3 regions of the Streptomyces sp. NPDC004435 genome follow, and region 1 is predicted to be linked to each of the others. Evidence: riboswitches for the same ligand, from Rfam matches in the RefSeq annotation. Region 1 holds a riboswitch; each other region holds the start of a gene.
What was found. A riboswitch is a leader RNA that binds a small molecule or an ion and turns the genes downstream of it on or off. The one in region 1 is predicted to bind thiamine pyrophosphate.
Positions count from the first base shown of each region.

Region 1 (10,278 bases):
CATCTCGGCCCCTAGGTACGGATACTCAGGCTCCTGGTGACGGGCGGGCGCGGCCTCGTTACGATCGCGAGCGTGTCCGTACTCCCCCTGGTCTTCACCAGCGGCTGGGCGAGCGGGATCAACGCCTACGCGGTGGTCCTGCTCCTCGGCTTCTTCGGCGCGACCGGCCTCACCGACGAGGTGCCCGAGTCGCTCCAGCGCACGGACGTCCTGATCGCGGCCGGCGTCCTGTTCCTCTGCGAGGCGGTCGCGGACAAGATCCCGTACGTGGACAACGTCTGGGACTCCGTCCACACGGTGATCAGGCCGGTCGCGGGGGCCGTGGTGGCGGCGCTGCTGGCCGGTGAGAGCGGTTCGCTGCCGGAGCTGGCGGCGGGCGCGGTCGGTGGTTCGACGGCGCTGATGAGCCATCTGGTCAAGGCGGGGACCCGGATGGCGGTGAACACCTCGCCGGAGCCGTTCTCCAACATCGCGCTGAGCACGGCCGAGGACCTCGGCGTGGCCGGGATCATCACCTTCGCGATGTTCCATCCGGTGGCGGCGGCGGTGATCGCCGCCGTGCTGCTGGCGCTCGGCGTCTGGCTGCTGATCTTCCTGGCCTCCAGGATCCGGCGCTTCCGGCGCCGTCGGGCGCAGCGCCGCGAGGAGCGCAGACTGGCGGCGGCCGAGGGCGGCCCACCTGCGGACCGCTCTGTCGGCGGGGGCCGATAAGGTCCCTGACATGGGACGGATTGTGGTGGTCGGCGCGGGTCTCGGCGCCATGGCGGCGGCGGCACGGCTGGCGATCGCCGGGCACACGGTGACGGTGTACGAGCGGGCGTCGACGTACGGCGGCGCGGTGGGCCGCTTCGAGCGGGACGGCTTCGCCTTCGACACGGGCCCCGGGCTGCTGCACCTGCCGGCGGTCTACCGCGATCTGTTCGTGAAGACGGGGAAGAGGCCGCTGGAGGAGTGCGTCGGGCTGAGCCAGGTCGATCCGGCCGCCCGGCACGTCTTCGCGGACGGCACGCGCGTGGACCTGCCGAACGCCTCCCGGGCGGGCACGGTCGCCGCCCTGGAGGCGGCGCTCGGCGCGGGCGCGGGCGAGCGCTGGGGGGAGTTCCTGGTGCGGGCCCGCGAGGCGTGGGACCGGACCCGTCGCCCGCTCCTCGAGGAGCCGCAGCCCGCCCGGCCGAAGGCGCTGGCCGACGAGCCGTACCCGGCGCTCAGGGCGGGGCTGCTCCGGCGTCCGACGCGGAGCCTCGCGCAGGTCGGCGAGCGGGAGCTGAGGGACCCGCGGCTCGTCGCGCTGCTGGACTCGTACGCGGAGGCGTACGGCTTCCCCGCGGCGAGCGCCCCGGCGTCCGCCGTCGTCCTGCCGTACATGGAGCAGACCTTCGGCAGCTGGTACGTGGCCGGCGGCGTCCGGGCGCTCGCGGACGCGGTGTACGAGCGCTGCCTGGAGCGGCGGGTGGAGTTCGTCTTCGACGCTCCCGTCGACGAGGTGCTGACCGAGGGCGAAGCCGCGGGCGAGCGGGCCGTCGGGGTGCGGCTGGAGTCCGGCGAGACGGTGGAGGCGGACCACGTGGTGGTCGGCGCGCCCGTGCCGGAGCTCTACCGCGAGCAGGTCCTGCCGTGGCGGTACAGCGACGAGTGGACGCACTTCCAGCGGCACGGCACCAGTCGTACGACCGTCCTGCTGGCCCTGCGCGGCGCCCGCGAGGAGGGGGCCGTGCACCGCACGGTGGTGCACGGCGACGGCGAGCGGCCGACGGTGACGGTGCTGCGGCCGGACGATCCGGCGTTGCGGCCCGACGCAGGCCACGAGACGGTGACGGTGTCCGCCCTGGTCCACGGGCTGCCCGAGGAGCAGTGGGCGGGGTTCGCCGCGCGGATGGTGGAGGCCGCGGCGCGGGCCGTGCCGGGTCTGGCGGAGCGGCTGCTCTGGCAGGAGGTCCGCACCCCGGAGGACGTACGGGCGGCGACGGGGACGGCCGAGGTGCCGGGCCCCGCGCTGGCGGACGCCCGTGTGGAGTGGCTCCCCGCGCCCAACCTCTCCCCGCTGCCCGGGCTCTACTTCGCGGGCGGCTGGTCGCATCCGGGCGGCGGGCTCGCCCACGCGGGCATGTCGGGCGCGCTGGTGGCCGGGCTGATCGTGGAGGGCGCGGAGTTCCGCGGCTCTCAGTGACCTGACCCGGCCGGCCGGCCTCCGTCCGGCCCGCGTCCGCGACCGGACGGCGTACTGAGCCCCCGTCCGGCCGGACGGGGGCTCAGTAACGGGGCCTCAGTAGCGGTACTGGGACTGCTCGTCGGGGTGCTGCTCGTAGCCGTACGGGCCCGGGGCGTGCGGCTGGGGCGGCTGCTGCTCGTCGGTGTCGCGCTGCTGCGGGACCCAGACTCCGCCGGGCGGCGTGTCGTAGCTGTACGAGGGGGCGGCGGCGTAGGAGTCGCCGTAGTACGAGGTGTACTGCTGGCCGTCGGTGGCGGGGCCGATGTACGGGTCGGAGTAGGCGGCGTACTGCTGCGGTGCGCCGGCGGCGCCGTAGTCGTAGCCGGGCTGCTGCTGCTCGTACCCGGCGGCGTAGGTGTCGTACGCGGGCGCGGGGGTGCCGGCGGGCGCGTAGCCGCCGGAGTCGAATCCGGCGCCGTCGTGACCACCGCCGGTGCCGTAGCCGCCGGTCTCGTAGGAGCCGGTCTCGTAGGAGCCGGTCTCGAAGCCGCCGTACACGGGGGTCTGCTGGGTCTGGTCGGGCTGTCCGCCGCCGTACACGCCGTACTGGCCGGTGTCCTCGGGCATCGGCTGCGGCTCGTAGACGGACGGCTGTTCGGCGCCGGCGTGCAGTTCCTCGGCGTCGGGGCCGGGGGCGTGGGCCGCGGTGGAGTCCTCGTAGGAGAGGCCGGAGACTTCGAGGGTGGGGCCCGCCTCGACGGCCTGGCCCGCCTTGCGGCGGCGGCTGGCGCCGGGGTTGCCGCCGATCGCCCAGCCGGTGGAGAAGCCGCGGCGGAAGGAGAGGGTCACGAAGGTCTGGCCGACGGCGAAGGCGATCGCGCCGGCGATGATCACCAGCGTCGATGCCAGCAGCACGCCGACGACCACGCCGAGGAAGCCGCAGAAGGCGAGGATCCGCCAGCGCAGCCGGGCCTTGTACTGGAGGAGCACCTCGCCCAGCAGCCAGAGCGCCACCAGACCGAACGCGATGTAGAGGACCGTCGTCCACCCCATGCCCCGAAGCCCCTCTCTACGGCCTCCGCCGCGGGTCGGGGCGGGTACGACCGGTCAGGACTGCTGGTGCAGTCCGAGATTCTCGTAGATCTCGAGCGTCGCGGTGGAGCTGTTGAGCGTGATGAAGTGCAGTCCCGGGACACCCTCGTCCAGCAGGCGCGCGCAGAACTCCGTCGCGAACTCGATACCGATGGAGCGTACAGCGGCGGGATCGTCCTTGACCGCGAGGATGCGTTCTTTCACATCCGCGGGGAAGGTGGCGTTGCTGAGCTGGGGCAGCCGGTCGAGGGTCTTCACGTTCACGACGGGCATGACCTCGGGGATGATCGGGGTGTCGCAGCCCGCCTTCTCGGCGCTGTCGCGCAGCCGCAGGTAGTTCTCCGGGTCGAAGAACATCTGGGTGATCGCGTAGTCGGCGCCGGCCCTGCACTTGTCGACGAAGTGCCGGACGTCGGTGTCCCAGTCGGCGGAGCGGGGGTGCATCTCGGGGAAGGCGGCGACGCCGACGCAGAAGTCGCCGGACTCCTTGATGAGCCGGACCAGATCGGCGGCGTACCGGACGCCCTCGGGGTGCTCGACCCAGTCGCCCAGCGGGTCGCCGGGCGGGTCGCCGCGCAGGGCGAGCATGTTGCGGATGCCGGCGTCGGCGTACTGCCCGAGGACGTTCCGCAGCTCGGCGACCGAGTGGTCGACGGCGGTGAGGTGGGCCACCGGGGTGAGGGTGGTGTCCGAGGCGATCTTCTGGGTGGCCTTGACGGTGCCGCCGCGGGTGGAGCCGCCGGCGCCGTACGTCACGGAGACGAAGCTGGGGCCGACGGCCTCGACGCGGCGCATGGCGTTCCAGAGGCTCTGCTCGCCCTTCTCGGTCCGGGGCGCGTAGAACTCGAAGGAGTACGACGTGCTGCCGGAGGCGAGGATCTCGCGGACCGTGCGCGCGCGATCCGAACGGACGGAAGCGGTTCCAAGGGCCATACGGGCAGGTTAGACGGGGTCCAGGTGGCGCGGAAACCGCGTCCGAGTCGTGGACACCGTTTCGGACACCGGTACGACGCCTTCCGGGCGGTTCCCGCCGCCCGGAAGCGACATGGCCTCGGACGGCGGGCGTCCGCGCGCGTCAGGCGTCCGCGCGTTTCAGGCAGCCGCGGGCCTTCAGGAGCCGGTCCTCGGTAGTGGTGCAGGCGTCCGCGGGCGTCAGGCGTCCGCGCGCTCCCGGACGCGCTTGGCGAGGGAGGCGGCGGCCGCCGCCGGGTCGTCGGCCTCGGTGAGCGCGCGGACGACGACGATCCTGCGGGCTCCGGCGTCCAGCACCTGGTCGAGGTTGGTCTCGTCGATGCCGCCGATGGCGAACCAGGGGCGGTCCTGGGCGAGCCCCGCCGCGTACCGCACCAGGTCGAGGCCGGGGGCGTACCGTCCGGGCTTGGTGGGAGTGGGCCAGCAGGGGCCGGTGCAGAAGTAGTCGACGCCGGGCTCGGCGGCGGCCGCGGCCACCTCGGACTCGGCGTGGCAGGAGCGTCCGATCAGCACCTCGTCGCCGAGGACGGCGCGGGCGGCGGGGACGGGCAGGTCGCCCTGGCCGAGGTGGAGCACGTCGGAGCCGATGGCGTGGGCGACGTCGGCCCGGTCGTTCACGGCGAGGAGCTTGCCGTGCCGGCGGGCGGCCTCGGCGAAGACGGCCAGGTGCTCCAGCTCCTCGCCGGCCTCCATGCCCTTGTCGCGGAGCTGCACGATGTCGACGCCGGAGGAGAGCACGGCGTCGAGGAAGGCGGGCAGGTCGCCCTGGCGCTTCCGGGCGCCGGTGCACAGGTAGAGCCGGGCGTCGGCGAGCCGCTCACGAGGCGTGGGCATGGTGGTTCCCCCCGTCGGGTGGTGCCGGTGCCGCGGCGCGGGGCCGCGGCACCGGCGGTGGTGGTCCGGTGTGTCAGACGGCGAGCGCCTGGGCGCGGCGCTTCACCTCCGTACCGCGATTCTCGCCGAGGGCCTGCGCGGGGGTGCCGGGCAGGGTCGGGTCCGGGGTGAAGAGCCACTCCAGCATCTCCTCGTCGGAGAAGCCGTCGTCCTTGAGGAGCGTCAGGGTGCCGGCGAGGCCCTTGACGACCTTGTCGCCCTGGATGAAGGCGGCGGGCACCTGGAGCGCGTTGTTCTCCCCGCGGCGCACGGCGATCAGCTGGCCCTCCTTCACCAGCTGCCGCACCCGCGTCACCTCGACGTCGAGCATCTCCGCGATGTCGGGGAGGTAGAGCCAGGCGGGGACGAGAGCATCGATGTTTGCGTCAATCTCGGTCACGGGACAAGCCTGCCATCCGGGACCGACAGCCGGTAGTCGGGCCGCCCCCGCCACCTCCGTCCGGGGGTCAGGAGCCACTCCGGCGGACCGCCGACTTCAGCGGGACGGCCGGGTCGGCGGCCCGCTCGGGGTCGACGGGGGTGCCGGCCTCGATGAGCTTGCGCCCCTGGGCGAGGTCGCGGGGGCGGCCCACGGCGAGCAGCGCGACCGGCACCCCGTCACGCAGCCAGAGCACCGACCAGGAGGCGCCGGAGGAGTCGCCGCGCCGCACCAGCGTGTCGGCGCCGGCGTGGTGGCCGGCGTACTGGACGAAGCGGCCGAACTGCTCGGACCAGAAGTACGGGACGGGGTCGTACGGCTCCGGCTCCGCGCCCTCGGCGCCGGTGATGCACGCGGCGACCGTGCGGGGGCCCTGGAGGGCGTTGTCCCAGTGGTGGACGAGGAGCCGTTCGCCGTAGCGGGCGGAGGGGAAGGAGGCGCAGTCGCCGACCGCGTACACGTCGGGCAGCGAGGTGCGGAGGCGGTCGTCGGCGGTGACGGCGCCGCTGGGGTCGAGGGCGATGCCGGAGCCCGCGAGCCAGTCGGTGGCGGGGCGGGCGCCGATGCCGACGACGACGGCGCCGGCGGGCAGCTCGCGGCCGTCGGCGAGGACGACGGCGCCGGGCCGGACGGTGGCCACGCGCGCGTGGGTGAGGAGTTCGGCGCCGCTCTCGGCGTACCAGCCGGCCATGGCGGTGGTGACCTCGGCGGGCAGGGCGCCGGCGAGCGGCAGGGCGGCGGCCTCGACGACGGTGACGGCGCAGCCGGCCTCGCGGGCGGCGGTGGCGAACTCGGCGCCGATCCAGCCGGCTCCGACGACGACGACCGGGCCGCCGCCCGCGAGGACGGGGCCGAGGCGGACGGCGTCGTCGAGGGTGCGCAGCAGGTGGACGCCGGGGACGCCCTCGGTGCCGGGGAGCGTGAGCGGGTGGGCGCCGGTGGCGAGGACGAGGGTGTCGTACGGGAAGCGTCCCGCCTCGGTGACGAGCTCGCGCTCGGCGGGGCGCACTCCGGTGACGTCGAGGCCGAGCCTGAGGTCGACGCCGAGGGACTCGAAGTCGACGTCGAAGGCGGAGTGCTCGGCCTTGCCGAGGAGGACGGCCTTGGAGAGCGGGGGCCGGTCGTAGGGCTGGTGGGGTTCGGCGCCGATGAGGGTGACGGGGCCTTCGAAGCCCTGCTCGCGCAGGGCGACGGCGGTCTGCACGCCCGCCATGCCCGCGCCGACGATCACGACGTGCCGCTGGGTCTGCTTCTGCTCGCTCACCCGTCCACCTTACGCAGCTGACGATCCGTCAGGAAGGGAGGTGCCCTGTGACCCCCCGGCCTCGGGGGCTAGGGTGGCGGGCACACACCACTCGCGGGAGCCCGGACGCACCGGGCTGAGAGGGAGGCTGGCCGGCCTCCGACCGTACGAACCTGATCCGGGTCATGCCGGCGAAGGGAGGGGCGGGAACGCCCATGCGTACGTCCGAAGCACACCGGAACGAACCCACCACCGACGTGCTCGTCGTCGGCGGCGGCGTCATCGGCCTGGTCACGGCCTGGCGGGCGGCCCTGCGCGGGCTGAGCGTCGCGGTCGTCGACCCCGAGCCGGGCGGCGGCGCCGCCCGGGTCGCGGCCGGGATGCTCGCCGCCGTCACCGAACTGCACTACGGCGAGGAGACCCTGCTCGGGCTCAATCTCGCCTCGGCCGCGCGCTACCCCGCGTTCGTCGCCGAGCTGGAGGAGGCCACCGGCCTCGACGTCGGCTACCGCGCCTGCGGCACCCTCGCCGTCGCGCTCGACACCGACGACCGGGCCCACCTGCGTGAACTCCATGCCCTCCAGACCCGCTGCGGGCTCGCCTCCGAGTGGCTGAGCGGCCGCGAGTGCCGCCGCCTCGAACCCATGCTGGCGCCCGGGGTGCGCGGCGGACTCCGGGTGGACGGCGACCACCAGGTGGACCCGCGCCGGCTGGCCGCCGCGCTGCTCAGGGCCTGCGAGCGGGCCGGGGTGGTCTTCCACCGGGCGCTCGCGGAGCGGCTCGTCGTGGTCCGCGAACGGGCGCGCGGGGTCGTCCTCGCCGACGGCACCGAACTCGCCGCGGGCCTGACGGTGCTCGCGGCGGGCAGCCTCAGCGGCCGGCTCGCGGGCGTGCCCGAAGCGGTGCTGCCGCCGGTCCGCCCGGTGAAGGGCCAGGTCCTGCGGCTGCGGATCCCCGCCCCGTACGCCCCCTTCCTCTCCCGGACCGTCCGGGCCGTGGTGCGCGGCAGCCACGTCTATCTGGTGCCGCGCGAGAACGGCGAGCTGGTCGTCGGCGCCACCAGCGAGGAGCTGGGCTGGGACACCACGGTGACCGCGGGCGGGGTGTACGAGCTGCTGCGCGACGCCCACGAGCTGGTCCCCGGTCTCACCGAGCTGCCGCTCACCGAGACCGTGGCCGGACTGCGCCCCGGCTCCCCCGACAACGCGCCGATGCTCGGGCCGAGCGCCCTGCCGGGCCTCCACCTGGCCACCGGCCACTACCGCAACGGGATCCTCCTCGCCCCCGTCACCGGCGACGTCATGGCGGAGGCGCTCGCCACGGGCGCCCTCCCCGACGAGGCGCGCCCCTTCTCCCCCCGCCGTTTCCCCCTCGCTCTCCCCGTACGTCAGGAGCAGCCCGCATGAACGTGTCCGTGAACGTCTCCGTGAACGGCGAGCCGCGCGCGCTCGCCGCCCCCGTCTCCCTGGCCTCCCTGGTGGCCGGTCTCACGACCGCCCCCGCCGGGGTGGCCGCCGCCGTCAACGAGGCGGTGGTGCCGCGCGGCGAGTGGGCGGCGACGCTGCTCGCCGACGGCGACCGGGTCGAGGTCCTGACCGCCGTGCAGGGGGGCTGAGCGCGATGTCCGACGACGTGTTCGTCCTCGGCGGTACGGAGTTCTCCTCCCGCCTCATCATGGGCACCGGCGGCGCCCCCAGCCTGGACGTCCTGGAGCGCTCGCTGGTCGCCAGCGGCACCGAGCTGACCACGGTCGCGATGCGCCGCCTCGACCCGACCGTGCAGGGCTCGGTCCTCTCCGTCCTGGACCGGCTCGGCATCCGCGTCCTGCCGAACACGGCGGGCTGCTACACGGCGGGCGAGGCCGTGCTGACGGCCCGGCTGGCCCGGGAGGCGCTGGGCACCGACTGGATCAAGCTGGAGGTGGTCGCGGACGAGCGGACCCTCCTGCCCGACGGGGTGGAGCTCCTCGACGCCGCCGAGACCCTGGTGGACGACGGCTTCACCGTCCTCCCGTACACCAACGACGACCCGATCCTGGCCCGGAAGCTGGAGGACGTGGGCTGCGCGGCGATCATGCCGCTCGGTTCCCCGATCGGCTCCGGCCTCGGCATCCGCAACCCGCACAACTTCGAGCTGATCACCGAGCGGGCGGGCGTGCCGGTGATCCTGGACGCCGGCGCGGGCACCGCCTCGGACGCGGCGCTCGCGATGGAACTGGGCTGTGCCGCGGTGATGCTCGCCTCGGCGGTCACCCGTGCGCAGGAGCCCGTCCTGATGGCCTCGGCGATGCGGCACGCGGTGGAGGCGGGCCGTCTCGCGCACCGCGCGGGCCGCATCCCCCGCCGCCACTTCGCGGAGGCGTCCTCCCCCGCGGAGGGCCGCGCCCGGCTGGACCCGGAACGCCCCGCGTTCTGACCCGGCGCGGAGCGGGGTACGTCACAAGCGTGCTGCGGTCGGGGCAGGCGGGGCGGGGCGTCCGTACCGGCTCGTAGACTCGACGCCGTGGACACGACCCTTCAGGACCCCCTCGTCGGGCGGCTGCTCGACGGCCGCTACCGCGTCGACGCGCGCATCGCCGTCGGCGGGATGGCCACGGTCTACCGGGCCGTGGACACCCGCCTCGACCGCGTCCTCGCGCTCAAGGTGATGCACCCCGCCCTGGCGGCCGACGCGGTCTTCGTCGAGCGGTTCATCCGCGAGGCGAAGTCCGTCGCCCGCCTCGCGCACCCGAACGTGGTCGCCGTCTTCGACCAGGGCGCCGAGGGCGCGTACGTCTACCTGGCGATGGAGTACGTCTCCGGCTGCACCCTGCGCGACGTGCTCCGCGAGCGCGGCGCCCTCCAGCCCCGCGCCGCCCTGGACATCCTGGAGCCGGTCCTCGCCGCGCTCGGCGCGGCGCACCGGGCCGGCTTCGTCCACCGGGACATGAAGCCGGAGAACGTCCTGATAGGGGACGACGGCCGGGTCAAGGTCGCCGACTTCGGGCTGGTCCGCTCGGTCGGCTCGGCGACCGCCACCACCGGCGCGGTCCTCGGCACCGTCTCGTACCTCGCCCCCGAGCAGATCGAGCACGGCACCGCCGACACCCGCGCCGACGTGTACGCCTGCGGCGTCGTGCTGTACGAGATGCTGACGGGCGGCAAGCCGCACGGCGGCGACACCCCGGCCCAGGTCCTCTACCAGCACCTGAACACCGACGTGCCGGCTCCGTCCGCCGCCGTCCCCGGGCTGCCGCTCGAACTGGACGAGCTGGTCGCCGCCGCCACCGCCCGCAACCCCGAGGTGCGCCCGCACGACGCCGTCGCGCTCCTCGCCCTGGCCCGGGAGGCGCGCGCGGCGCTCACCGACGCCCAGTTGGACGCGGTGCCGCCGCGCGCGCGGGCCGGGCAGCGGGACACCGGCGAGGACCGCACCGGTGTCATCGCCCGCCCGGTGCCCGGGCCGGAGGCCGGCGACCCGCACCCCGTGCAGCACACCAGCCGCCTCGCGACCCCCGAGCCCCCGCCGCCG
Region 1 covers NZ_JBIAMB010000005.1:106,748-117,025, forward strand. Annotated here, with positions in the region: gene ACFYT9_RS10560 (DUF4126 domain-containing protein) at 73-711, shown strand; gene ACFYT9_RS10565 (phytoene desaturase family protein) at 722-2,167, shown strand; gene ACFYT9_RS10570 (hypothetical protein) at 2,264-3,202, opposite strand; gene metF (methylenetetrahydrofolate reductase [NAD(P)H]) at 3,257-4,174, opposite strand; gene thiE (thiamine phosphate synthase) at 4,394-5,047, opposite strand; gene ACFYT9_RS10585 (Rv2175c family DNA-binding protein) at 5,121-5,486, opposite strand; gene ACFYT9_RS10590 (NAD(P)/FAD-dependent oxidoreductase) at 5,554-6,789, opposite strand; TPP riboswitch at 6,873-6,986, shown strand; gene thiO (glycine oxidase ThiO) at 6,984-8,174, shown strand; gene thiS (sulfur carrier protein ThiS) at 8,171-8,383, shown strand; gene ACFYT9_RS10605 (thiazole synthase) at 8,389-9,183, shown strand; gene pknB (Stk1 family PASTA domain-containing Ser/Thr kinase) at 9,271-10,278, shown strand, end outside.

Region 2 (10,278 bases), on a different contig from region 1:
CTTTGGCCATGGCTACGCAGACAGCTGCGCCGACCCTGATCGGCTCGGTACAACGGGCGCTGAGACTTCTGGAGGCCGTGGCCTCCCACGCGGACGGTGCCCCCGCCAAGCAGCTCGCCCGGGAGACGGGTCTCCCGCTGCCCACGACGTACCACCTTCTCCGCACCCTGACGCACGAGGGCTATCTGCTCCGCGAAAAAGGCGCGTTCTATCTGGGCGAGGCAGCCGCCCGTCTGGCCGGCGGCGGGGCTGTGCAGAATCGTCGCACCAAGATCGAGGACTCCCTTGCCCACTGGCGGGACGAGATCGGTGTGCCGATCTACTTCGCCGTCTACCGCGAGGGAGAGATCGAGCTCGTCGCCGTCGCGGACACTCCCAACTCCCCCGCGGTCGAGGAATGGGCCGACTTCCGGGAGACCGGTCACGCGCACGCCATCGGGCAATGTCTGCTCAGTCAACTCGATCTGAGAACTCGTCAAGAGCACCTCGATCGACACCCGGTGGAAGCGATCACTCCGTACACGGTGCGTAATCAACGGATGCTTTTGGAGCGTTTGGGCGGTTTGGGGCGAATGGAGCCCCTGGTAGAGCGTCAGGAATATGCATTGGGCACGGTCTGCGCCGCAATCCCCCTCACTGTGGGCTCCACAGCGGCCACTCTGGCCATTTCCCTCCCTCTTCACCAGGAAGAACGGTTGCTCCCAGCAGTCGAGCGACTACGTACGGAGATCGGAAAGCTCTTCAGCTCGCTCGCCTTCTCTATCAGTATCTGAAAAATCACTCCTTGTGATCTGCTAGCGCGTACAGCACGATTGCGTCAAGAGGGCCACGGGGGATCATTCCTGGCCGTTTCGGTCACAGCTTTCAGCAGCTGTGTTTACACAACTGCTCCATCTACGTGCGGGGTACATGATGCGAGAGTCGGTTCAGGCCGAGGTCCTGATGAGCTTCCTCGTCTCGGAGGAGCTCTCCTTCAAGATCCCGGTCGAACTGCGATACGAGACCCGGGATCCCTACGCGGTGCGGATGACCTTCCATCTTCCCGGGGACGCGCCCGTGACGTGGGCGTTCGGCAGGGAGCTGCTGCTCGACGGGATCAACCGCCCGAGCGGCGACGGCGACGTGCACATCGCCCCGACCGAGCCCGAGGGACTGTCGGACGTCTCCATCCGGCTCCAGGTGGGTGGAGACCGCGCCCTCTTCCGCGCCAGCGCCCCGCCGCTCGTCGCCTTCCTCGACCGTACGGACAAGCTCGTCCCGCTCGGTCAGGAACAGACGCTCGGAGACTTCGAGGACAGCCTGGAGGCCGCGCTCGGCCGGATCCTCGCCGAGGAGAGCGCGGGCCCGGCCTGACCGGCGCCCTCCGTGCGCCTGACGCCGGCACCCGTTCCGTATGGCTGAAAGCGGCGCCCCGAGCCGTACTCCCGCTGTCGGAGCCGCCGATCCGTACTCCCGATCCGCACTCCCGATATGGGTGCCGGCGCCCGATCCGGACGGCTGGCACCGGCATGCCCGACCCACAAGGCCGCTGCCGGCGCGGAAGGGTTCCGTACGGTCGTGGCGCGCGCGTCACTTGGCGCGGCGTCGCCGTCCGCCGCGGCCCGGAGTCCGGCCGCCGACCTCCTCCGCCGGGCGGTCGGCCGACACCACCAGCGCCGCGAGCGCCGTCGTGACCGGCACCGAGGCGACCAGACCGATCGATCCGACCAGGGTCCGGACGATCTCCTCCGCCACCAGCTCGCTGTTGGCCACCGTCCCCATGCTGCTCTGCGCGATGGTGAAGAGCAGAAGCAGCGGGAGTGCGGCACCGGCGTAGGCCAGGACCAGGGTGTTGACCACCGAGGCGATGTGGTCGCGCCCGATCCGGATGCCGGCCCGGTAGAGCGCGCGCGGACCCATCCGGGGGTCGGCCTGGTGGAGTTCCCAGACCGCCGAGGTCTGGGTGACGGTCACGTCGTCCAGGACGCCGAGTGAACCGATGATCACACCGGCGAGCAGGAGGCCGGACATGTCGATCTCCGGGTAGAGACCGTGGATGAGTCCGGTGTAGTCGTCGGTGTTGCCGGTGAGCGAGGCCCAGCCGATGAAGAAGGACCCGAGCAGCCCGATCAGCAGCAGCGAGATCAGGGTGCCGAGGACGGCGACCGAGGTGCGGGCCGACAGGCCGTGGCACATGTAGAGCGCGATCAGCATGATCGCGCTCGATCCGACCACCGCCACGATCAGCGGGTTCGACCCTTCGAGGATCGCGGGCAGGATGAAGAGCGTGAGCACCAGGAAGCTCACCGCGAGAGCGATCAGGGCCATCACGCCCCGCAGCCGTCCGACCAGTACGACCGCGAGCGCGAAGATTCCGGCGAGGACCGCCATCGGCACCTTCCGGTTCACGTCCGTGACCGAGTACTGAAGGTCCTTCGGGGCGTCGGGGGCGTAGGCGACCACCACGCCCTGTCCCTCGTCGAGCTGCCGCGGAGCGTCCGGCTGCACGATCTCGGTGAACCGGCGCCCCTTGTCGGCACCGCTGGTGACCTCGATCGTCGCCTTCTCGCACTGCCCCTGCTGCCCGTTGATCGCCTCGCGGCCCTGTGGGGTGGTCGTGTCGCCGGTGGGGGGCACCTGCGCCGCGTTCACGTCCTTGCAGTCCACCTGCTCGACCGCGACGACCTTGCCCTGCTCGGTCTGCCGGTCGAAGCCGACGCCGGTCCGCTCGTGCGCCGGCGTGCCGCCGGGCCAGAGCACCGCGAGACCGACGACCACGGCGGTGGCGAAGGGGATGAGGACGGCCGCGATGACCCTGCGCAGATGACGGGAGACGGGCGCCGCGGGCCCGTGACTGTGGCTGTGCCCATGTCCGCCGTGGCCCTGCCCGCCGGGTCCGTGTCCCCCGGGGCCATGTCCCCCGTGCCCGGGCCCGTGCCCATTTCCAGGCCCATGGCCGGAGCCGCGACCACCGCCTGCGCCACCGCCCGGACCACCGCCTGGACCGCCCGGACCACTGCCCGGACCACCGCCTGGACCGCCCGGACCACCGCCCGGGCCGGTGCCGTTCCTGTGCTCGTTCCCGTGGTCGTGGCCGTGCGGATCGGGGGTCTGCTGCGAGGAAGTCACCGACCGATCATCGCAAGAACGAAGGGGGCCCACTGTTCAGCACGCCCGGGAGGGCGCTAGCGTGGTGGCACCTTTGCACACGCGGGAGCTCGGAGCACCGGGCTGAGAGGGCGCTGATCACCGTACGCGGACACGTACGGGAGGAGGCTGCGCCGACCGCCGAACCTGTTACCGGGTAATGCCGGCGTAGGGAGATTCGGTCTCATGACCATTCAGGATGCACGCACGCCTGCCTCCGACCAGAACGACGCCGACGGCGAGCGCACGCCGGGCTGGCACAAGGGGTACGTCGAGGGCTCCCGCCCCGACATCCGGGTACCGGTCCGCCAGGTGCACCTCACCAACGGCAAGGACGTGACGCTGTACGACACGTCCGGTCCGTACACCGACCCCGCCGTCGACACCGACGTGCGCCGGGGCCTCCTCCCGCTCCGCGAGAACTGGATCATCGCGCGCGGCGACACCGAGGAGTACGCGGGCCGCCCGGTCCGCCCCGAGGACGACGGCATCAAGCACACCTCGCCGCGCGGCGGTGGGCTGAAGAACCTCGACGCGGTGTTCCCCGGCCGTCCGCGGCTGCCCCGCCGGGGCCGCTCCGGGCAGGCCGTGACCCAGCTCGCGTACGCCCGCCGGGGCGAGATCACCCCGGAGATGGAGTACGTCGCGATCCGGGAGAACGTCTCCCCCGAGGTCGTCCGCGAGGAGATCGCGGCGGGGCGCGCGGTGCTGCCGGCCAACGTCAACCACCCGGAGATCGAGCCGATGATCATCGGCAAGCGGTTCCTGGTGAAGGTCAACGCCAACATCGGCAACTCCGCGGTCACCTCCTCCATCGAGGAGGAGGTGGAGAAGATGACCTGGGCGACCCGCTGGGGCGCCGACACGGTCATGGACCTGTCCACCGGCCGCAACATCCACACCACCCGCGAGTGGGTGCTGCGCAACTCCCCCGTGCCGATCGGCACCGTGCCGCTCTACCAGGCCCTGGAGAAGGTCGACGGCAGGGCCGAGGACCTGACCTGGGAGATCTACAAGGACACGGTCATCGAGCAGGCCGAGCAGGGCGTGGACTACATGACCGTGCACGCCGGCGTACTCCTGCCGTACGTGCCGCTCACCGCGCGCCGCAAGACCGGCATCGTCTCGCGCGGCGGCTCGATCATGGCCGCCTGGTGTCTCGCGCACCACAAGGAGAACTTCCTCTACACGAACTTCGAGGAGCTCTGCGAGATCCTGGCGGCGTACGACGTCACCTACTCGCTCGGAGACGGCCTGCGTCCCGGCTCGATCGCGGACGCCAACGACGCGGCGCAGTTCGCGGAGCTGAAGACGCTCGGCGAGCTCAACACGATCGCCAAGCGCCACAACGTGCAGACGATGATCGAGGGCCCGGGCCACGTCCCGATGCACAAGATCAAGGAGAACATCGACCTCCAGCAGGAGATCTGCGAGGAGGCGCCGTTCTACACGCTCGGCCCGCTGACCACGGACGTCGCGCCCGCGTACGACCACATCACCTCCGGCATCGGCGCCGCGATGATCGCCTGGTGGGGCACGGCGATGCTCTGCTACGTCACGCCCAAGGAGCACCTGGGCCTGCCGAACCGCGACGACGTGAAGACCGGCGTCATCACGTACAAGATCGCGGCCCACGCGGCGGACCTCGCCAAGGGCCACCCGGGCGCCCAGGAGTGGGACGACGCGCTCTCCGACGCGCGCTTCGAGTTCCGCTGGGAGGACCAGTTCAACCTGGCCCTCGACCCGGACACCGCGCGGGAGTTCCACGACGAGACGCTGCCGGCGGAGCCCGCGAAGACGGCTCACTTCTGCTCGATGTGCGGCCCGAAGTTCTGCTCGATGAAGATCTCGCAGGACATCCGCCGTGAGCACGGCGGAACCCAGGAGGAGATCGAGGCCGGCATGGCGGAGAAGTCCGCCGAGTTCGCCGCCGCCGGCAACCGGGTCTACCTGCCCATGGCCGAGTAGCGGCCGGTGCTCCGGCCGGGCGGCGGCTCGCGCCCCTGGCCGGAGCGGCTGCTCGCGCCACCCTGATCCCCGGCCCGCGGTCCACGGGGGGACCGCGGGCCGGTTCGCGTCACGGTGCCGGGGCCGGCGGCGGTGCCGGCGCCGCGGGCGGCGGGTCGGGGGTGGGCGTGATGGAGGGTGCGGGTTCCGGGGCGGTCGTGATCGAGGGTGCCGGTGCGGGTTCGGGGGTGGGTGTCGGTTCGGGGGTGGTGAGGGCGGCCTGGAGGAAGGGGACGACGCCGCGTTCGAGGAGGGCGTGGCGCCAGGCGGCGCGGGCCCGGGTGAGCTCGTCGTCGGGGGCGTGGGTCTCGGCGGGGCTGTTGCGGAGCGCGGTGAGCAGCAGGCCGGCGCCCGCGCAGAGCAGGCCGGCGGCGGCGAGGGCGCCGAACACCAGGCCCGCGGTGAGCAGCGTGGTGCCGAGGGCGGCGGCCGGGGCGAGCAGGTGCACCACGGTGCCGACCAGGAGGAAGATCACGGCGGCGGTGCCCGCGAGGACCGGGACGAGGGTGGTGAGGACCGCGACGGCGCCCGGAGACTCGTCGGGTGCGGGGGTCCGCGGGCGGTTGGACGCGACGCGGTTCTGCTCGCGCACCTTGACGAAGTGCTCGTACTCGCTCGCCGCCGCGGCGGTGATGAGCGCTGTCGCGTTCAGCGCCATCACCCGGAGCTGGGCGGCCGTCAGCCGCGTGCCGGTTCGGGCGAGTTCCGGCCGTTCCGGCGCGGTGCGCAGTGCCTCGTCGAGGACGCGCTCGTACTCGGCGCGGTCCTCGGTCAGCAGGTGCGGAGCCACGTTCATGTGCATCCCCCGATGCTCGGTGGGCCGGGACCGGCCGTGGAGAACGGCGGTCCGGGCGGAAGCGGAGGAGAGCCTGCCTACCTAGGGAGACCGATGGTAGGGCCGTGAGCGGGCGTGCTGACAGGGGGTTTCCGGAAATCGCCTGTACCGGATGCGCTGGGTGAGAGTCAGTCCCCCAGCGGGAGTTGGACGACCAGCAGCTTTCCGGCCATGGTGACGCCGCCGTCCATGGCGATCGCGAGCCCGTCGGCGTAGACGTGCGGGCCCTCGACGGCCGGGCGGGAGTCCTCCTCGCCGTCCTCCGTGCCGACCTGGCCGAGGAGGTACGGGATCGGGCTGTGGCCGTGCACGATCCGGGAGCCGCCGTAGGTGCCGAGCAGCTCCTGGACGGCCTGCGGTCCGCCCTCGTCGCGGAAGGCGAAGCGCTTGGTGAACTTCCGGAAGAGGTCCCAGACCTCGTCGGCGTCGTTGCGCCGGATGATCTCGTGGACGGTCTCGTTGACGTCCTCGATGGTCTGGCCGTAGTCGAGGTACGCGGTGGTGTCCGAGTGCAGCAGCAGGTGGTCATCCTCGTGGACGACGGCGTCGAGCCGGGACATCCACTGGAGGTGGACGTCCTGGAGGCGGTCCATGTCGTGCTTCTGCCCGCCGTTGAGCAGCCAGGCCGCCTGGAAGGTGGCGGTGCCGGCCCCGGAGTTGACGGGGGTGTCGCCGAAGCGCTTGGCGCCGATGAGGAGCAGCTCGTGGTTGCCCATGAGGGCCTTGCAGTAGCCGCCGGCGGCGGCGGCCTCGGCGGAGAGCCGCATGACCAGGTCGATGACGCCGATGCCGTCGGGTCCGCGGTCGGTGAAGTCGCCGAGGAACCACAGCCGGGCGTTGCCCGCGGCCCAGCCGCCGTTCTCGTCGATCAGGCCCTGGGCGTGGAGGGCCTCGACGAGCTCGTCGAGGTAGCCGTGGACGTCGCCGACGACGAAGAGCGGGCCGGGGCCGTCACCGGTGGGTGCCGGTGCCGGTGCGGCGGCCGGGGCGACGGGGACCTGGACGGTGTCGCCGCGCTGGATGACGGGGAGGTCGCGCTCGGTGGGGGTGTAGCCGTCCGGGAACTCGGCGGGGTAGCCGGCGCCGGAGTGGACCTGGGTGACGCGGGGGAGCGGCACGGCGGGCGTGGGCGCGGGCGTAGGCACGGGCGCGGGCGCGGGCGCGGCGGGTGCGGCGGGTGCGGGCACGGGCGCGGCGGACGGTGCGGGTCCGCTGCGCGCGGGGTACGGGGCCGGTTCCGGGTACGGCGTGGGCTCCGGGTACGCGGCGGGCTCCGGGCGCTGCGCCGCGGCCGGTACGGGCGTCGGGACCGGTACGGCCGCCGGGGCCGGTACGGGCTCAGGGACAGACGCTCGGACAGACGTAGGGGCCTGTACGGCTGCCGGGGCGGGTACGGACGCCGGGGCGGGTACGGCCGCCGGGGCGGGTACGGGTGCCTGTGCCGGGGCTCCGAAGCCGACCGGCTCCGCGAACGCGGCCGCGCGGGTGCCCAGGTGGAGCGTGGGGTCCGCGGGCGCGGGAGGCCGCTCGGCCGTGTGGCCCTGTACGGGCACGCGGGCGTACGGCGGTACGCGGAAGTCACGCAATGTCGCCGTGCGTTCCACGGGATCCTGCCCGGCCCCCTGAGTCATCGACCCCTCCACCACCGTCGCGATGCCCTGCACATCGCGGACCGGCCTGGTCGGGGGGTCCGCGGTGTCGTGCGCCCATCATAGGAATGAGGGTCCGCCTGTGTGACGCACCAGGGGTGGTGAATCCGGGTTCGCTCCGGGTTCACCGGTTGTTTCGCCCGAATTGAGAAGGTCCAGTCCAGGGTCGGGCCCGGCGTGCGGCCGGTTTCGCCGTCTCCGCCCACGGGCAGAGGGCGGGACGGGGGCATTCCTCGCGGTCGTTCTGCTGTCGTGCGTCCGGCCGCTCCTTCGGCGCGGCCGGGGTCGGGCGGGTGCGATCGCACCCGCGCGTGCGGGTCAGTCCTTCGAGGGCGAGCGCGGCGGGCTGACGGTCGTCCGCGGCGAGCGGCGCTGCGAGGAGGTGCGGACGATGAGTTCGGTCGGTATCACCTGCTCGACCGGACCGTCGCTCTCGATCCCCTCGATGGCGTCGATGAGGAGCTGGACGACGGCGGTGCCGATGCGGCGCGGTTTGAGCGAGAGCGTGGTGATGGGCGGTTCGGTTGTGGCGTAGACGGTGGACTCGCTGCAGCACACGATCAGCAGGTCGTCGGGGACGCGCAGGCCGTAGCGGCGGGCGGCGGCGAGGAGGTCGGTGCCGTTGGGGTCGAACAGGCCGTAGACGGCGTCGGGGCGGTCCGGGCGGGCGAGCAGCCGGTCGGCCGCGACGGCGCCCGCGCACGGATCGTGCGCCGGATATGCCTCGTAGACGGGGTCCTGTCCGACCCGCTCGCACCAGTTGAGGTACGCGGTGGTCGAGAGACGGGTGTAGGTGTCGGTGGTGGTGCCGGTGAGGAGGCCGATGCGGCGGGCGCCGGCGTCGGCGAGGTGGTCGAGGAGGTCGAGGACCGCGGCCTCGTGGTCGTTGTCGACCCAGGCCGTCACCGGGAGCGTGCCGGCGGGGCGTCCGTCGGAGACGACGGGGAGGCCCTGGCGGACGAGCTCGGTGACGACCGGGTCGTGGTCGGACGGGTCGATGACGACGGTGCCGTCGAGGGCGACGTTCGACCAGACGTCATGGCGTGAGGTCGCGGGAAGGATGACGAGGGCGTAGCCGCGGGCGAGCGCGGCCGAGGTGGCGGCCCTGGCCATCTCCGCGAAGTAGGCGAACTCCGTGAAGGTGAAAGGTTCATCCCCGTACGTGGTCACGGTCAGGCCGATGAGTCCCGACTTGCCGGTGCGGAGCGTGCGAGCCGCCGCGGAGGGCCGATAGCCCAGCCGGTCGGCGACCTCGCGGACGTGCCGGCGGGTGGCGTCCGGGAGTCGGCCCTTGCCGTTGAGCGCGTCGGAGACAGTCGTGATGGAGACCCCGGCGGCGGCGGCCACGTCCCGGATGCCTGCCCGGCCCTGCCGGCTTCCCCGGGTCTGTGCCCGGCTCACCTGGTGCTTCCCTGCTGCTGTCATGGCGAGCCGATAGTAGGGCGATGAGGGGTGGGTGAGACGGCCGCATATGCAAGCGTTGACAGGCACGTTTCTGCATGGCTGAAGTGCGTCAAGAGGGCGGAAATCCAAGGCAGTTGAGGTGTTTCTCATGCGACTCGATGTCATCGGGCGGGATGGGCCTGGCGTGGGGTCGAGGTCTCGAAGAGGTCTCAACTCACCTCTACGGGGGACGCGCGCCACGGCGCTCGCCACCAGCGCGCGCCACCCAGTCGCGCGCCCCCTTGGTCGGAGCGGGGCGCGGAGGGCGTCGCGGAGGGGGCTGCGGAGGGGGTCGTGGGGCGGCGCCGAGGGGCGGCCGTGGGCGGTCGCGGGGCGGCCCAGCCGATGGGGCGAGGGGCAGTCGCGGGTCGGGCCGAGACGATGGGTCGAGGGGTGGCCGCGGGCGGGGCGCGGGTCCGGGCGCGGGGCGGATCCAGGGGCCGGCGCGGGGCGGGTTTTCCACAGCGTTGCAGGGCTGTTGTCCACAGCCCATTCGCAGCGGCCGGGAATCCTCATAAAGTGAGAAGCATTGGTGGTACGGACGGTCGAGGAGGCCACACTGTGAGCGAGACCAGCGGGACGAGCACGTCCACCCCGAAGCTGCGCGCCGAGCTGGACGGCATCCCCTCCTACAAGCCGGGCAAGCCGGCCGCGGCGGGCGGCGCGCTCGCCTTCAAGCTCTCCTCCAACGAGAACCCCTACCCGCCGCTGCCGGGCGTGATGGAGAGCACCCTGGCCGCCGCCGCGAACTTCAACCGGTACCCGGACCTCGCGTGCACGGTGCTCTCGGCGGAGCTGGCCGACCGCTTCGGCGTCCCGGTCTCCCACATCGCCACCGGCACCGGCTCGGTCGGTGTCGCCCAGTCGCTGCTCCAGGCGACCTCGGGCCCGGGGGACGAGGTCATCTACGCCTGGCGCTCCTTCGAGGCGTACCCGATCATCACGCAGATCGCCGGTGCGACCTCCGTGCAGGTGCCGCTGACCGACGGCGAGGTGCACGACCTCGACGCGATGGCCGCGGCGATCACCGACCGGACCCGGCTGATCTTCGTCTGCAACCCCAACAACCCGACGGGCACCGCGGTGCGCCGCGCCGAGCTGGAGCGCTTCCTGGACCGGGTGCCCTCCGATGTCCTCGTGGTGATCGACGAGGCGTACAAGGAGTTCGTCCGCGACGCCGACATCCCGGACGGCATCGAGCTCTACCGCGACCGCCCG
Region 2 covers NZ_JBIAMB010000002.1:312,392-322,669, forward strand. Annotated here, with positions in the region: gene ACFYT9_RS04640 (IclR family transcriptional regulator) at 9-773, shown strand; gene ACFYT9_RS04645 (SsgA family sporulation/cell division regulator) at 913-1,353, shown strand; gene ACFYT9_RS04650 (YibE/F family protein) at 1,570-3,141, opposite strand; TPP riboswitch at 3,180-3,318, shown strand; gene thiC (phosphomethylpyrimidine synthase ThiC) at 3,313-5,094, shown strand; gene ACFYT9_RS04660 (hypothetical protein) at 5,204-5,935, opposite strand; gene ACFYT9_RS04665 (metallophosphoesterase) at 6,097-7,599, opposite strand; gene ACFYT9_RS04670 (LacI family DNA-binding transcriptional regulator) at 7,936-9,042, opposite strand; gene hisC (histidinol-phosphate transaminase) at 9,622-10,278, shown strand, end outside.
Region 2: another riboswitch for thiamine pyrophosphate. It lies ahead of thiC (phosphomethylpyrimidine synthase ThiC); the one in region 1 lies ahead of thiO (glycine oxidase ThiO).

Region 3 (10,278 bases), on a different contig from region 1:
TGCCGGAGCCGCGCATGGCCGTGGTGACCCCGTTCGACAAGAGCGCGCTGCGCAACATCGAGCAGGCCATCCGCGACTCGGACCTCGGCGTCAACCCGAGCAACGACGGCAGCATCATCCGTGTGGTGTTCCCCGAGCTGACCGAGCAGCGCCGCAGGGAGTACATCAAGGTCGCCAAGGGCAAGGCCGAGGACTCCAAGATCTCGATCCGCTCCGTGCGCCGCAAGGCCAAGGAGACCATCGACAAGCTCGTCAAGGACGGCGAGGTCGGTGAGGACGAGGGCCGCCGCGCGGAGAAGGAGCTCGACGACACCACCGCGAAGTACGTCACGCAGGTGGACGAGCTGCTGAAGCACAAGGAAGCCGAGCTGCTCGAGGTCTGATGAACGACTCTTCCTGGGGGGCGCCGACGGCCGGTTCAGGTCTCGGCGGACCCGACCAGGGGCCTGCCCCGGCGGGTCCCGCCCACGATCGGCACCGGGCAGCGCAGACTCGCCCCATGCCCATCGTGCCCGACGTACCCGCCGGCGGATTCCAGGACGGACACGGTCGGGGGGCCGCTCACCCGGGCGGCCCCCTGTTCCGTGACGAGACGCCGCACGAGCACCCGCAGGAGCCCATGCCCAGCCCCGTCCCGCCTCCTCCGCCGGCCCCGGCCCCCGCGCCGCGGCAGAAGAAGAGCGCGGGCCGGGACCTGGGCGCGGCCATAGGGGTCGGCGTCGGTCTCGGGGCAGTGATCATCGTGTCGCTGTTCATCTGGCCGCCGGCCTTCATCGGCGTCATAGCGGTGGCGGTGGTCGTCGGTCTGTGGGAGCTGACCTCCCGGCTCCAGGAGCGCAAGGCGATCAAGGCGCCGCTGGTGCCGCTCGCGGTCGGCGGCGCGGCGATGGTCGTCGCCGGGTACGTGCGGGGCCCCGAGGGCGCCTGGGTCGCGATGGCCCTGACGGCGCTCGCGGTGCTCGTCTGGCGGATGACGGAACCCCCCGAGGGGTATCTGAAGGACGTCACGGCGGGTGTCTTCGCCGCGTTCTACGTGCCGTTCCTGGCGACCTTCGTGGCGCTGCTGCTGACCGCCGACGACGGGCCGTGGAGGGTGCTGACCTTCCTGCTGCTCACGGTGGTCAGCGACACCGGCGCGTACGCGGTCGGCTGGCGGTTCGGCAAGCACAAGCTGGCGCCGCGGATCAGCCCCGGCAAGACCCGCGAGGGCCTGTTCGGCGCGGTGGCCTTCGCGATGGCGGCCGGCGCGCTGTGCATGCAGTTCCTGATCGACGGCGGCACCTGGTGGCAGGGGCTCGTCCTCGGCCTCGCGGTGGCGGCGAGCGCGACGCTCGGCGACCTCGGCGAGTCGATGATCAAGCGGGACCTGGGCATCAAGGACATGGGGACGCTGCTCCCCGGTCACGGCGGCATCATGGACCGCCTCGACTCGCTGCTGCCGACGGCGCCGGTGGTGTGGCTGCTGCTCGCGCTGTTCGTGGGCACGGGCTGAGCGGGCGTTCCGCCCGCGCCGTCCGACGGCGGCCGCCGACCGGCCGGCCGGTCGGGATCTCCGTCGGAGAGGGTTGACGGACAGCGGGTACTCTGGAAGGGCTCGGGGCGTGTGTCCCGGGCCCTTTCGTCGTCCTCGCCGCCGCGGGGACGGTCCAGTGAGGTCGCTCCGGCACCGCCGTGCCGTGCTCCCCGCCGTCGCGGGACGTCCGACCTCGTGCCTGTTTGAGGAGAGACGCCGCCGTGGCTCGTCCGGCCCCCGGAGAACTCACTTTCGTCGCCCCGCGCGGAGTCAAGAAGCCGCCGCGGCACCTCGCCGACCTCTCGCCCGCGGAGCGGAAGGAGGCCGTCGCCGCGATCGGCGAGAAGCCCTTCCGCGCCAAGCAGCTGTCGACCCACTACTTCTCCCGGTACGCGCACGACCCGGCGGCGTGGACCGACATCCCCGCCGCCTCGCGGGAGAAGCTGGCCGGGGAGCTGCTGCCGGACCTGATGTCGGTGGTGCGGCACATCTCGTGCGACGACGACACCACCCGTAAGACGCTGTGGCGGCTGCACGACGGCACCCTCGTCGAGTCGGTGCTGATGCGCTACCCGGACCGGGTGACGATGTGCATCTCGTCGCAGGCCGGCTGCGGCATGAACTGTCCGTTCTGCGCGACCGGGCAGGCGGGCCTCGACCGGAACCTGTCGACCGCCGAGATCGTGCACCAGATCGTGGACGGCATGCGGGCGCTGCGCGACGGGGAGGTGCCGGGCGGTCCGGCGCGCCTGTCGAACATCGTGTTCATGGGGATGGGCGAGCCGCTCGCCAACTACAAGCGGGTCGTCGGCGCCATCCGCCGCCTGACCGACCCGGAGCCGGACGGTCTCGGGATCTCCCAGCGGGGGATCACCGTGTCCACGGTGGGCCTGGTGCCGGCGATGCTGCGCTTCGCCGACGAGGGCTTCAAGTGCCGGCTCGCGGTGTCGCTGCACGCGCCGGACGACGAGCTGCGGGACACGCTGGTGCCGGTGAACACGCGCTGGAAGGTGCGGGAGGTGCTGGACGCGGCCTGGGAGTACGCCGAGAAGTCCGGGCGCCGGATCTCCATCGAGTACGCCCTCATCCGGGACATCAACGACCAGGCCTGGCGGGGCGACCTGCTGGGCAAGCTGCTCAAGGGCAAGCGGGTGCACGTCAACCTGATCCCGCTGAACCCGACGCCGGGTTCGAAGTGGACCGCGTCGCGCCCCGAGGACGAGAAGGCGTTCGTCGACGCCATCGCCCGCCACGGCGTTCCCGTCACCGTCCGTGACACCCGGGGCCAGGAGATCGACGGTGCCTGTGGGCAGCTGGCGGCCTCCGAGCGCTGACCTTGTACTCTGTGCTCGAACACACCTGCATATTCCGACAGGGGAGCGCCACAGCGCTGAGAGTGCGGTAACCGTAGACCGCAGACCCTCTGAACCTTGCCCAGGTCATTCTGGGTAGGAAGTTCGGTCGTAACTCGAGCTGTTGCGCCCTGCCCGCGTCCGGTCTCCCGGCCGCGGGCAGGGCCGCGTCTCTTCCTGGTCCCACCCAGGAGGACAACCGATGCACATCAAGAAGGCAGCCGCCGCCGCGCTGGTCGCGGCGCTCGGCGTCACGAGCCTCGCCGCCTGCTCCACCGAGGACGTCCGCGAAGCCGCGGGCAAGACGGGGAAGCCGGCGCCGAAGACCGTGACCCTCGTGAGCCACGACTCCTTCAACGCCTCCAAGGAGGTGCTGGCGGAGTTCACGAAGCAGACCGGCTTCACCGTGAAGGTGCTGAAGGCCGGCGACGCGGGCGAGGCCGTCAACAAGGAGATCCTGACCAAGGGCTCCCCGCAGGGCGACGTCTTCTTCGGCGTCGACAACACGCTGCTCTCCCGCGCCCTCGACAACGGCATCTTCGAGACGTACGAGGCGAAGGGCCTGGACCGGGTCCCGGCGGCCTTCCGGCTCGACAAGGAGCAGCGGGTCACGCCGATCGACACCGGCGACATCTGCGTCAACTACGACAAGAAGTACTTCGCGGACAAGAAGCTGGCGCCGCCGCAGACCTTCGACGACCTCGCGAAGCCGGAGTACAAGGACCTGCTGGTGGTGGAGAACCCCGAGCGGTCCTCCCCGGGCCTCGGCTTCCTCCTCGGCACGGTCGCGCAGTACGGCGACGACGGCTGGCAGGACTACTGGAAGAAGCTGAAGGCGAACGGCGTGAAGACCGTCGACAGCTGGGAGCTCGCCTACAACCAGGAGTTCTCCGGCTCGGCCGGCGGCAAGGAGGCCAAGGGCGACCGTCCGCTGGTCGTCTCCTACGCCTCCAGCCCGCCGGTGGAGGTGCTGTACGCGGAGCCGCAGCCGAAGGAGGCCCCGACCGGGGTGTCCGCCGGTACCTGCTTCCGGCAGATCGAGTTCGCGGGGCTGCTGCACGGGGCGAAGAACCCCGAGGGCGGGAAGGCGCTCATCGACTTCCTGATCTCGAAGAAGTTCCAGGACGACATGCCGCTCCAGATGTTCGTGAACCCGGTGGCGAAGGACGCGACCCTGCCGGAGCTGTTCACGAAGCACGGCGTGGTCGTGGAGAAGCCGCAGACGATGGCGCCGGAGAAGATCGCCGAGAAGCGTGAGGCGTGGATCCAGCAGTGGTCGTCGCTCCTCAAGTGAGGCGTGACCGCAAGGGGAGCGCGGCGCGGCTGGGCCTGATGGTCCTGCCGGTCGCGTTCTTCGCGGTCTTCTTCGCCTGGCCCGTCGTGTCGATCGTCGAACGCGGGCTGCGGCCGTCCGGTGCCTGGGACCTGGGCGTGATCGGGGCGACGCTGGGCCGGTCGGACATCCTCGGCGTGTTCGGCTTCACGGTGTGGCAGGCGGCCGCCTCCACCGGTCTGACGCTGCTGGTGGCGCTGCCGGGGGCGTATGTCTTCGCCCGTTTCGACTTCCCGGGGAAGAGCGTGCTGCGGGCGGTCGTCACGGTGCCGTTCGTGCTGCCGACCGTGCTGGTCGGCACCGCGTTCCTGGCGCTCGTGGGGCGGGGCGGGTTCACCGACGCGCTGTGGGGACTGCGGCTCGACACGACGGTGTGGGCGATCCTCCTCGCGCACGTCTTCTTCAACTACGCGGTCGTCGTCCGGACGGTCGGCGGGCTGTGGGCGCAGCTCGATCCCCGGCAGGAGGAGGCGGCGCGGGTGCTCGGCGCGTCGCGGTGGACGGCGTGGCGGTCGGTGACGCTGCCGGCGCTGGTGCCGGCGGTGTCGGCGGCGGCGCTGATGGTCTTCCTTTTCACCTTCACGTCGTTCGGCGTCGTGCAGATCCTCGGCGGGGACGCGTACACGACGCTGGAGGCGGAGATCTACCGGCAGACGGCCCGGCTGCTCGACCTGCGGACGGCGGCCGTGCTGACGCTGGTGCAGTTCGTGGCGGTCGGCGCGATCCTCGCGGTGCACGCGCGGACGGTGCGGCGGCGGGAGACGGCGCTGCGGCTGGTCTCCCCGGAGCTGACCGCGCGGCGGCCGCGCGGCTTCGGCCAGTGGGCGCTGCTCGCCGGGGTGCTGGTGTCGGTGGCGGTGCTGATCCTGCTGCCGCTCGGGACGCTGGTGGAGCGGTCCTTCGCCACGCCGGAGGGGTACGGGCTGCGCTACTACCGGGCGCTGGGCTCGCTGGACGAGGCGGGGACGTTCCTGGTGCCGCCGCTGGAGGCGGTCGGGAACTCGCTGCGGTACGCGGTCGCGGCGACCGCGATCGCGGTGGTGATCGGGGGGCTCGCGGCGGCGGCGCTGACGAGGCGCGCGGGGCGGTTGGTGCGGGGCTTCGACGCGCTGCTGATGCTGCCGCTGGGGGTGTCGGCGGTGACGGTGGGCTTCGGGTTCCTGATCACGCTCGACGAGCCGCCGTTCGATCTGCGGGCCAGCTGGATCCTGGTGCCGCTGGCGCAGGCGCTGGTCGGTGTGCCGTTCGTGGTGCGGACGATGCTGCCGGTGCTGCGGGCGGTGGACCAGAGGCTGCGGGAGGCGGCGGCGGTGCTGGGGGCGTCGCCGTGGCGGGCGTGGCGTGAGGTGGACCTGCCGCTGGTGCGGCGGGCGCTGCTGATCGCGGCGGGGTTCGCGTTCGCGGTGTCGCTCGGCGAGTTCGGCGCGACCGTCTTCATCGCCCGGCCCGACAATCCGACGCTGCCGGTGGCGGTGGCGCGGCTGCTCGGCCGGCCGGGGGAGCTCAACTACGGGCAGGCGATGGCCCTGTCGACGATTCTGATGGTGGTGTGCGCGGTGTCGCTGCTGCTCCTGGAGCGGCTGCGGACCGAGCGGACCACCGGGGAGTTCTGATGCTGGTCCTTGAGGGTGCGACGGTGCGGTTCGGGGCGCGGGCGGTGCTAGACGCGGTGGACCTGGAGGTCGCCGAGCACGAGATCGTGTGTGTGCTGGGGCCGAGCGGGTCCGGGAAGTCGACGCTGCTGCGGGCGGTCGCGGGGCTCCAGGCGCTGGACGAGGGGCGGGTGCTGCTCGCCGGTGCCGACCAGGCGGGGGTGCCGGTGCACCGGCGGGGGGTGGGACTGATGTTCCAGGACCACCAGCTGTTCCCGCAGCGGGACGTCGCCGGGAACGTGGCCTTCGGGCCGCGGATGCACGGCGTGGCGAAGGACGAGCGGGCCGCGCGGGTCGCGGAGCTGCTGGAGCTGGTGGGTCTGCCGGGTGCCGGAGGCCGGTCGGTGGCCGCGCTGTCGGGCGGCGAGCAGCAGCGGGTGGCGCTGGCGCGGGCGCTGGCGCCGCGGCCCCGGCTGCTGATGCTGGACGAGCCGCTGGGGCAGTTGGACCGGGGGCTGCGGGAGCGGCTGGTGGTGGAGCTGCGGTCGCTGTTCGGGCGGCTGGGGACGACGGTGCTCGCGGTGACGCACGACCAGGGGGAGGCGTTCGCGCTCGCGGACCGGGTGGTCGTGATGCGGGACGGGCGGATCGCCCAGTCGGGGCCGCCGGTGGAGGTGTGGCAGCGGCCCGCGTCGGAGTTCGTGGCGCGCTTCCTGGGCTTCGAGAACGTGGTGCCGGCGACGGTGTCCGGTGCGGTGGCGGAGACGGTGTGGGGCCGGGTGCCGGTCCCGGAGGGTTCGCCGCAGGGGGAGCGGACGCTGCTGGTGCGCCCGGCGGGGGTCCGGCCGGCGGGCGAGGGGCTGGTCTGCCGGGTCGAGTCGCGGACCTTCCGGGGCCATCACGTGTCGGTGGTGCTGCGTCCGGCGGACGGGCCGCCGCTGGAGGCGGAGCTCCCGCTGCGGGAGGTGCCGGAGGTGGGCGCCGAGGTGGCGGTGGCGTTCCGGGCGGAGGAGGTCGTCGTGCTGGACGGGGAGGGTCTCGGCCCGGCGTAGCGGGTGGGGATCGGTTCCGGCGGGCGGGGCACGGCTATCCGGCCCCGAGGCGTTCGAGCGCGGCCGGGGCCTCGTCGACGGAGTCGACCAGGGCGATCCGGGCGGCCATCGGGCGGTCGGCGGCCAGGGTCTCCAGGAGGGGCCAGGCGGGGAGCCGGGTGGTCCAGTGGGCGCGGTCGACGAGGACCATGGGCGTGGGGTCGCCCAGGGAGCCGTAGTAGTTGGGGGTGGCGTTGTCGAAGATCTCCTGGACGGTGCCGGCGGCGCCGGGGAGGAAGACGACGCCGGCGGTGGAGCGGGCCAGGAGGCCGTCCTCGCGCAGGGCGTTGGCGAAGTACTTGGCGATGTGGCCGGCGAAGGCGTTGGGCGGTTCGTGGCCGTAGAACCAGGTGGGGATGCCGATCGAGTCGCCGCCTCCGGGCAGCAGCGCCCGTACGCGGAAGGCGGCGCGGGCCCACTCGGTCACCGAGGGGGTGAAGGAGGGGGTCTCCGCGAGGAGGGCGAGGGCGTCGGTGAGGGCCCGGTCGGCGAGGGGGGCGGTGTACGCGCCGAGGTTGGCGGCCTCCATCGCGCCGGGGCCGCCGCCGGTCGCCACGGTGTGGCCGGCGCGGGCCAGGGAGCGCCCGAGGCGGGCGGCGCCCGCGTACGCCTCGGTGCCCCGGCCCATGGCGTGGCCGCCCATGACGCCGACGACCGGCCGGCCGGTGAGGTGCTCGTCGAGGGCGTCGCCGACGGCGTCGTCGTGGATCGAGCGGAGCATCGAGGAGAAGACGTCGCCGTCGGCGCGGGTGGCGCCGAACCAGGCGTAGGAGAGGGCGTCGGGGGTGGCCGGGTAGCCGCCGGCGGCGGTGACGCCCTCGTACAGCTCGTCCGGGGTGTAGAGCCGGCTGCGGTACGGGTCGAAGGGGAGGTCGGGGACGGGCGGGAAGACCAGCGCGCCGTCGGCCCGGACCTTGACCGCCGCCTCCGGCTCCATGGCGCAGCCGAGGAAGACGGTGGCGGCGGTGGGGGAGGCGAGGAGGGCGAAGGTGCGGTCGGTGAGGTCGACGGACTGGACCCGCAGGCCGGAGAGGCCGCCGGGCCGGGCGAGCGACGCGTCGAACTCGTCCAGGGTGTGGATCTCGCGGCCGTGTCCCCGCGGACGCGGTGGTGGGGGCGTCGCCATGGGCCCACGATAGGCGGCCCGTGGCGACGTGGCCTCCCGTCCCGACGCGGTCGGGGATCAGGCGGTCAGCGGCAGGGCGGCGAGTTCTCCGATGAGCCAGGTGAGGGGGAGGAAGACGGCGAGCAGCGCGGCGGCGCGCAGCAGGGCGGCGGTGCGGAGCACGGTCGGCGGGGCGCCGATCCGGGCCAGCGCCTCCGTGGTGCGGGCCCGGCCCTGGCGGGACTCCAGGGAGGCGGTGAGGAGGGTCGCCGTGGTGCAGGCCACGACGACGCCGGCGCCGAGGCCGGTGAGCGGTCCGAAGGCGGTGCCGCCGTCGGAGGCCGCGTGGACCGTGGCGGCGGCGAGGGCGCCCGAGAGCACCGCGCTGACCACGCCGAGGGGGCGGCCGATGCGGTGGGCCTCGTCCATGAGGACGCGGCCGGCGAGGAGGCGTACGGCTCCGGGCCGGGCGGCCTGGAGGAGCCGGCCGCTCAGGTGGGTGAGGCCGGGTCCGGCGAGGGCGAGGCCCGCGGCGGTGAGGATCCAGCCGGCGAGGACGCCGGCGGGGGAGCCGTCGAAGCGGCCGGGCAGGGCGACGCCGTCCCCGCCGCCGCGGCCCGCGTACGTCTCCACGGCGAGGCCGGCGGCGATGAGTGCCACGCCCCAGGGGAGGCCGGTGGGGACGGGCCGGGCGGCGCCTTCGGGTGCGGGGGTGCGGGTGCGGGGGCGCAGGGCGAGGCCGGCGGTGGTGGCGCCGGCGACGGGCACGATCGCGAGGAGGGTGAGGGCGGCGGCGAGCGGGAGCGGTTGTCCGGCGGCGAGGAGGCCGGCGGCGGCGCCGTCGAAGGGGAGGCCGGTGATGTCGCCGCGCAGGTGCAGGTAGACGAGGAGGGCGACCATGGAGCCGAGGGTGCAGGCGACCGCGGTCGAGGTGGCGGCGATGGCGGTGAGCCGGGCCGGGCCGAGGCCGATGGAGGAGAGGCCGGGTCGGGGGCGGGTGGCCGGGTCGGTGCGGGCGACGGCGACGGCGAACTGGACGGTGGCGGCGATCGGCAGCGCGCACCAGAGCAGCCGCAGCACGGAGGCGGAGGAGTGCTCGGGATGGCCGACGGCGTAGCCGAGGGTGCACAGCAGCAGGAAGCCCACGCCGGCGGCGGCCGCGGCGACGAGGAGCCGCCGCAGCTGGACCAGCGGGTGGGAGCCGCGGACTAGACGGAGAGCGAGCACGCCGCGACGCCCTCCGCCCCCGTGGCGGGCGGCACGCTGCCGGCCCGGCGTCCGTCGAGGAGGGTGACCGTGCGGTCGGCGAGCGCCGCGACCTCGCCGTCGTGGGTGGCGAGGAGCACGGTGATGCCGTGCGAGCGGGCGGCCGCGGTGAGGGTGCGGAGCACCTGTGCGCCGTCGGCCCGGTGCAGGGCGGCGGTGGGTTCGTCGGCGAAGAGGACGGTCGGTCCGGCGGCGAGCGCGCGGGCGATGGAGACGCGCTGGCGCTGGGAGCGGGTCAGGCCGTGCGGGCGGGTGCGGGGGCAGCCGCCGATGTCGAGGCGCTCGAGCCATTCGCCGGCGGCGGTCTTCGCGGCCTTGTGGGGGACGCCGCGGAGCAGCAGGGGGAGGGCGGTGTTCTCCCAGGCGGTGAGTTCGGGGACGAGGCCGTCGTCGGGGCCGATCCAGCCGAAGCGTTCGCGGCGGAGCTGTTCGCGGCGGGCCGGGGGGAGGGTGTGGACCGGGGAGCTGTTGAACCAGACCTCGCCCCGCTGGGCGAGGAGTTCGCCGGAGAGGCAGCGCAGCAGGGTGGTCTTGCCGCTGCCGCGGGGTCCGGTGACGGCGAGGATCTCGCCCTCGCGGACGCCGACGGAGACGCCGCTGAGGGCCTCCGTGCCGCTCAGAGTGCAGTGCAGGGAACGCGCCCAGAGCACGTCGTTGTCCGGTGGGGCCATCGCGTACACCTCGATGTCGGATCCGATTCTTGCGTTCCCCCGTCCGGGGGAACGAGGGTCGGGCCTGTCGGTCACTGGGCACCGTAAGTATTCGGATCCGTTTGTACGGACAGCACGCGGCCCGGGCCGCCGCCATCCACTCGGATGGCGGCATGCCCGGGCCGGGGTCACGCCGTGAGGGCGGCGTGGGGGCGGGAACCTCGGGGGAGGGTTCCCGGTGGACTCAGAGCTTGGTCCACGCCTCGGTCAGCACCGTGCGCAGGATGCCCTCGATCTCGTCGAAGGTGCCCTGGTCGGCGATGAGCGGCGGGGCCAGCTGGATGACCGGGTCGCCGCGGTCGTCGGCCCGGCAGTA
Region 3 covers NZ_JBIAMB010000007.1:93,846-104,123, reverse strand. Annotated here, with positions in the region: gene frr (ribosome recycling factor) at 1-383, shown strand, start outside; gene ACFYT9_RS14445 (phosphatidate cytidylyltransferase) at 383-1,492, shown strand; gene rlmN (23S rRNA (adenine(2503)-C(2))-methyltransferase RlmN) at 1,735-2,847, shown strand; TPP riboswitch at 2,877-2,986, shown strand; gene ACFYT9_RS14435 (thiamine ABC transporter substrate binding subunit) at 3,068-4,159, shown strand; gene ACFYT9_RS14430 (ABC transporter permease) at 4,198-5,811, shown strand; gene ACFYT9_RS14425 (ABC transporter ATP-binding protein) at 5,811-6,842, shown strand; gene ACFYT9_RS14420 (LOG family protein) at 6,877-8,007, opposite strand; gene ACFYT9_RS14415 (hypothetical protein) at 8,065-9,213, opposite strand; gene ACFYT9_RS14410 (ABC transporter ATP-binding protein) at 9,195-9,923, opposite strand; gene ACFYT9_RS14405 (aspartate aminotransferase family protein) at 10,147-10,278, opposite strand, start outside.
Region 3: another riboswitch for thiamine pyrophosphate. It lies ahead of ACFYT9_RS14435 (thiamine ABC transporter substrate binding subunit); the one in region 1 lies ahead of thiO (glycine oxidase ThiO).